Regions from separate parts of the Sodalis sp. RH21 genome, predicted to be linked through region 2. Evidence: predicted binding sites of a transcription regulator. Region 2 holds the regulator's gene; the other holds the start of a gene.
What was found. Region 2 encodes sigma-54, which starts transcription at its own class of promoters, with help from an activator protein. Its sites were predicted from a motif close to GTTGGCACANNTTTCGCTNT; they were not measured.
Positions count from the first base shown of each region.

Region 1: ACL2XP_RS20770 (gamma-glutamyltransferase family protein) is a predicted target of sigma-54. The motif match lies at 1,819-1,838, and genes of this name have one in related genera.

Region 1 is NZ_CP178732.1:4,491,928-4,495,345, reverse strand. It holds gene hpxZ (oxalurate catabolism protein HpxZ) at 1-74, opposite strand, end outside; gene ACL2XP_RS20770 (gamma-glutamyltransferase family protein) at 193-1,779, opposite strand; gene ACL2XP_RS20765 (MurR/RpiR family transcriptional regulator) at 1,920-2,762, shown strand; gene ACL2XP_RS20760 (pyridoxal-phosphate-dependent aminotransferase family protein) at 3,098-3,418, shown strand, end outside.
Region 2 is NZ_CP178732.1:346,873-350,290, reverse strand. It holds gene lptA (lipopolysaccharide ABC transporter substrate-binding protein LptA) at 1-271, shown strand, start outside; gene lptB (LPS export ABC transporter ATP-binding protein) at 276-1,001, shown strand; gene rpoN (RNA polymerase factor sigma-54) at 1,049-2,482, shown strand; gene hpf (ribosome hibernation promoting factor) at 2,506-2,793, shown strand; gene ptsN (PTS IIA-like nitrogen regulatory protein PtsN) at 3,338-3,418, shown strand, end outside.

The DNA.
Region 1 (3,418 bases), 1.8 Mb from region 2:
GCTTGCTCATAGCGGTAAAAAGCGGCGTTAACTTCCGCCAAAATGGCGGGACGATCGATAAATTCACTTTTCATGCTGCGTTTACTCTTGCTGTGGTCACTATGACAATGCCGCGTCGCTCCAGCGCCCGGCCGGTTAGAGTAGCACTGCCGGACGTTGCCGGCGTCATTATGTTTTCGCGCTCAGCCAGAATCAGAATCCCGCGGCGCTGCCGTTGCTGCGCGGATCGAACGCGCCTTCCAGCATGCCGTTGATATGGCGTATCACCGCGCCCGCGTGGCCGACGGATTCGCTATAGTCCGGCAGCATCTCCACCCGGTGTCCCAAAGCGCGCAGGGCGGCCACGGTAGCAGCGGAAAAACGGCTCTCCAGCTTCAGGGTATCGGTGGCCTGTCCCCAGGTGCGGCCGAGCAGCCAGCGGGGCGCACTGATGGCGTGCTGCAGCGGCATGCCTTGCATCACATGGCGGATAAACACCGCCGCCTGGGTTTGCGGCTGGCCGTCTCCCCCCATGGAGCCATATACCATGGTGCGGCCGTCGTACAGCCGCGCCGCCGCGGGATTAAGGGTATGAAAGGGATATTTGCCCGGTTCAAGCGCCCGGAGATGCTGCGGGTCCAGGCTGAAAGATGCGCCGCGGTTTTGCCACAGGATGCCGCTTGCGGGCAGCACCACGCCGCTACCGAATTCGTGATAAATACTTTGAATAAAAGAGACGGCGACCCCGCTGCTGTCAACGGCGCCCATCCATACCGTATCCCCCGGCGCCAGCTCGCTGCCCCACGGCGCCGCCCGGGCGCAATCGATACGGCCGGCCAGATCGGCGAGCACCTCCGGCGCCAGCAGGGCCTGCGCATCGATAGTCATATGGCCGGGATCGGTTATCAGCTCATCGCGCAGCGCAAACGCCAGCTTGGTCGCTTCGACAATCCGGTGGATGGTCTGGCTTTCCGGCTGTCCGCTCATGGCGAGGCGATCCGTAAGTCCCAGTATCATCAGCGATACCAGCCCCTGGGTCGGGGGCGCCAGATTATAAATCTCCCCCTGCTCGTGCAGCAGGCGCAGGGGCGTGCGCCGCTGGGCGCGATAGGCCGCCAGATCGGCGCCGGTTACCGGCATGCCGAGGCGGTCCATATCTTTGGCCATGGCGGCGGCCACGGTGCCGCGATAGAAACTGTCCAGCCCCTCCAGGGTCAGGGTGGTCAGGGTGGCGGCCAATTGCGGCTGGGTAAACCGGCTGCCGGCGGCGGGCACATTTCCGCCGGGCAAAAACAGCGGCGCAAAGCCTTTAAGCTCCGCGAGTTCGGCGAACTTGGCCCGGGATGCCTGTTCCTGGGATAACGACAGCGGCATGCCGTCGGCGGCGTAGCGTATCGCATCCGCCAGCAGGCGCGACAGCGGCAGCGGCCGGGCGCCCATCTCCCGCGCAATGCCCAGGGCTTCCTGCCAGCCGCCCACGGTGCCCGCCACCGTTAAGGCGGATTTGACGCCGCGGTGGGGAATGCGGGTTTCCCCCTGGTAAAAGCCGGTAGTGGCCAATTCGCCCGCCGGGCCGCTGGCGTCAATGGCGATAGGATCGCCATGGGGCGGCACGATCAGCCAAAATCCGTCGCCGCCGAGTCCGTTCATATGGGGGTAGACCACCGCGATGGTCGCCGCGGCGGCCACCATGGCTTCAATGGCGCTCCCGCCTTCGCGCAGAATGGCCAGCGCGCTTTCGCTGGCCAGATGGTGCGGAGTCACCGCCATACCCATGGGGGCCATATTGCTGTTGATCATGCTGATGCTTCCTTTATCCCCGTAGGCCATGGTAATTATTAAGCAAGAGGCGTTCCAACCTGCGGCCGCGCGCGGGCATGCCCGCCGAACGGCAAGTTATGCTAGGGTAGAATGCAATACAGGGCCATCGGGAAAGGACGATTATGCAGTTTAACGAGCGGCTGCGCGCCGGCTATGAGCAGCTTTCGCCGCAGGAGCAGCGGGTAGCCGGGTTTATTTTTGACCATTATGACGATATGACCAGCTATAACAGCGCGGAGCTGGCGCGGCTGAGCGGCGTGTCCAAGGCGACCGTCAGCCGCCTGTTCAAGCGGCTGGGTTATGCCAGCTATCGCCAGGTGCGCGAGGAACTGCGCACCCTGCGCCAAAGCGGAATGCCGCTGGCCGACAGCCGTGACGCGGTGCAGGGCAATACCCTGCTGGCGCGCCATTATAAACAGGAGATGGCCAACCTGGCGCACTGGGCGGCGCGCCAGGATGCGGAAGAATTCGCGGCGGTGATCCAGGGGATGCAACATGCCCGCAGACTGTGCCTGGTGGGCTTGCGCAATAGCTACCCGGTGGCCATGCACCTGCGCCAGCAGCTTGTGCAGATCCGCGGGCAGGTCAGCTTGTTGCCGCAGCCGGGCCAGACGCTGTCCGAAGATATTGTCGATCTTGATGCGGGAGATATGGTTATCGTGGTGGCTTTTCGCCGGCGCCCCCGGCAAATCCGTCCGCTGCTGGCGCAACTGCAAAACCGCCAGGTGCCGGTATTGCTGATTAGCGAACCCCAGGCGCGCGCGTTAATTCCCCTGGCCCGCTGGCATTTCGCCGTCCCCCTGGACAGCGTGTCCGCCTTTGATTCCTACTCCTCGGCCATGAGTTTGGTGAATCTTATCAGCAATGCTCTGCTGCATGACGCGCTGGCGGCCGGCCGGCTGCGAATCCACCAAATCGCCGGGCTGTATGGCGAACTGGATGAACTGGAGCCGCGGGATTGACGGCGCCGATGGGAACCGCGCCACTGATTGCCCCGATTTATCCCCCCGGCTGCCGGATTGCGCCCTAAAAAGGTGCTTTATCCCTCAATTGGTGCGGCCAAGTCTTCTGGACGGTCCTCAATTCCCCCGGGCGCTACTTGGATATTATTTGCACGCTATCCGCCTGCATTCCCTGAAAACCCGGTTTGCGCGCCGCCGCGCCGGGTTTGTCAAACGCGCGGGCGAGATGGCACAGTAGTTGCAAATTTAGTTGCAGATGACATAAATAAGAACCGATAGTTTCATTACGCTTACCTGACTGCCTCAAGGCAGGGCAAAAGGATACACCAGTGACTATGGCAAATTTCGATCAAATCAATCCCCCGCACCGCCTGCTGATGGGACCGGGGCCGATAAACGCCGATCCCCGGGTGCTGCGGGCGATGGCCAGCCAACTGCTTGGCCAGTACGATCCGGCGATGACCGATTATATGAACGAGGTGATGGCGCTGTACCGGGCGCTGTTTCGCACCGAAAACCGCTGGACGCTGCTGGTGGACGGCACCTCGCGCGCCGGTATCGAAGCGGTGTTGGTCTCGGCGATCCGTCCCGGCGATAAAGTGCTGGTGCCGGTGTTTGGCCGCTTCGGCCATCTGCTGTGCGAGATTGCCCGGCGC
Region 2 (3,418 bases):
CAACGGCAAGCCGGTCAAAGGCCACGCGCAGAAAGTTCGCTATGAATTGGCCAATGATTTTGTCGTATTGACCGGCGACGCTTACCTTGAGCAATTGGATAGCAACGTCAAGGGCGACCGCATTACCTATCTGGTGAAAAAACAGCAGATGGAAGCCTTCAGCGACAAGGGCAAACGGGTCACCACCGTGCTGGTTCCGTCCCAGTTGCAGGATAAGAATCCGGCAAAGGCAACGCCCGCGACGCCCGCGCCCCAAACCGGAAAAAAATAAGAGCATGGCTACATTAATCGCAGAAAACCTGGCCAAAGCCTATAAAGGCCGCCACGTGGTGGAAGACGTCAGCCTTAAGGTCAGCTCCGGGGAGATTGTGGGGCTGCTGGGGCCCAACGGCGCAGGCAAGACCACCACGTTTTATATGGTGGTGGGCATCATCCAGCGCGACGCCGGACGCATCATCATCGACGACGACGATATCAGCCTGCTGCCGCTGCATACCCGCGCGCGCCGCGGCATCGGCTATCTGCCGCAGGAGGCGTCGATTTTCCGCCGCCTGAGCGTCTATGATAACCTGATGGCGGTATTGCAAATCAGGAACGATATCAGCGCCGCGCAGCGCGCGGACCGGGCCAATGCCCTGATGGAGGAGTTTCATATCGCCCACCTGCGCGATAACCTCGGTCAATCGTTATCCGGCGGCGAGCGGCGGCGCGTGGAAATTGCCCGCGCCCTGGCGGCCAATCCAAAATTTATCCTGCTTGATGAACCTTTTGCGGGGGTAGATCCGATTTCCGTTATCGATATTAAAAAAATCATTGAACATTTGCGCGATAGCGGACTGGGCGTGCTGATCACGGATCACAACGTGCGTGAGACATTGGATGTCTGCGAACGCGCCTATATCGTCAGCCAAGGGCATTTGATCGCCCACGGTACTCCGGCGGAAATACTGCAGGACGAGCAGGTGAAACGTGTTTATCTGGGCGAAGAGTTCCGCCTCTGATAAGGTGTCCTGAAGTGAAAGGCCGATGAGGTTAATTGACGCATTATATGAAGCAAGGTTTGCAACTCAGGTTTAGTCAACAGTTGGCCATGACTCCGCAGTTACAGCAGGCGATTCGTCTGTTGCAACTGTCTACGCTTGAACTCCAGCAGGAAATACAGACCGCGCTGGAAAGCAATCCTTTGCTTGAGCAAACCGATGTCCATGAGGAAATAGAGGCCCACGACACCCCGGATAGCGAATCGCTTGATACCCGCGAAGCGATGGAACAAAAAGACATGCCGGAAGAACTGCCGCTCGATGCCACCTGGGACGAAATGTACTCGGCCGGCACCCCGTCCGGCACCGGTACCGACTACCGCGATGAAGAACTGCCGATTTACCAGGGTGAAACCATCCAGACCCTGCAGGATTACCTGATGTGGCAGGTGGAACTGACGCCGTTTTCCGATACCGATATCGCCATCGCCACCTCCATCGTCGACGCGGTGGATGAAACGGGGTATCTCACCGTGCCGCTGGAAGATATTCTGGAGTGCCTGGGCGATGACAATGTCACCATGGATGAAGTGGAGGCGGTGCTCAAGCGCGTGCAGCGTTTTGATCCGGTGGGCGTGGCGGCGCGGGATCTGCGCGATTGCCTGTTGATCCAGCTCTCCCAGTTGGCGAAGGATTTTCCTTATATCAACGAAGCCCGGCTGATTGTCAGCGAACACCTCGATTTGCTGGCCAGCCATGATTTTCGCACGCTGCTGCGCTCGACCCGGCTCAAGGAAGAGGCGCTGAAATCCGCCATGACGCTGATTCAGTCCCTCGATCCCCGCCCGGGCCAATCGATCAATACCACCGAATCGCAGTATGTCATCCCGGATGTGCTGGTGCGCAAAGTGCACAACCGCTGGACCGTGGAGCTCAATACCGACAGCGTCCCCAGTCTCAAGATCAACCAGCAATACGCCGCCCTGGGCAATACCACGCGCAGCGACGCGGACGGGCAGTTTATCCGCAGCCATCTGCAAGAAGCCCGCTGGTTGATTAAAAGCCTGGAAAGCCGTAATGATACTTTATTGAAAGTCACCCGGTGCATCGTTGAACAGCAGCAGGCCTTTTTTGAGCAAGGCGAAGAGTTCATGAGGCCCATGGTGCTGGCGGATATCGCCCAGGCGGTGGATATGCATGAATCAACGATTTCGCGGGTCACCACGCAAAAGTATCTGCACAGTCCGCGCGGTATATTCGAACTTAAATATTTTTTCTCCAGTCACGTCAGTACCGAAGGGGGGGGCGAAGCGTCCTCCACGGCCATTCGCGCACTGGTGAGAAAATTAATCGCCGCGGAAAACCCGGCGAAGCCGCTAAGCGATAGCAAGCTGACCACCCTGCTCTCCGACCAGGGCATCATGGTGGCGCGGCGAACCGTAGCAAAATACCGAGAGTCTTTATCCATCCCGCCGTCAAACCAGCGTAAACAGTTGGTTTGACCTCTACAGAGAAGGAAGACACTATGCAGCTGAATATTACCGGACAGCGCGTTGATATTACCGATGCTTTGCGCGATTTTGTGACCACGAAATTTTCCAAGCTGGAACAGTACTTCGACCGGATCAATCAGGTATATATTGTTCTGAAGATCGAAAAGGTCCAGCAAATTGCCGAAGCGACGATCCACGTTAACGGCGGTGAGCTGCATGCGACGTCAGAAGCGGATGATATGTATGCCGCCATCGATCTGCTGATCGATAAGTTGACGCGCCAATTGAATAAACATAAAGACAAACTGAAGCAGTACTAAATTCACTGTAGCCATCATCGCTACCTAACCTCACATCGGCTCGTTATGTAGATAAAACGCCCGAAAGATTTCGGGCTGCAGGCAGGCGGAACGTAGCCAACGTACCTGCGGCCCGAAAGATGACGGGTTACCCTATAGATTTCGGGTTGCGGGCAGGCGGCAAGCGAGTGAATCCCGATGAGCTTACCCAGGTAAGTGATTCGGGTGAACGAACGTAGCCAACGTACCTGCGGCCCGAAAGATGACGGGTTACCCTATAGATTTCGGGTTGCGGGCAGGCGGCAAGCGAGTGAATCCCGATGAGCTTACCCAGGTAAGTGATTCGGGTGAACGAACGTAGCCAACGTACCTGCGGCCCGAAAGATGACGGGTTACCCTATAGATTTCGGGTTGCGGGCAGGCGGCAAGCGAGTGAATCCCGATGAGCTTACCCAGGTAAGTGATTCGGGTGAACGAACGTAGCCAACGTACCTGCGGCCCGAAAGATGACGGGTAAGACGGGTTGATGAGTCATAAAGGTGATACAGAGCCTAAGTGAAATGAAATGACTAACGATACAGCAATGCAAATAAATACGGTGTTGAGCCTTGAATGCACCCGCGGCTCCATCCACTGCCAGAGCAAA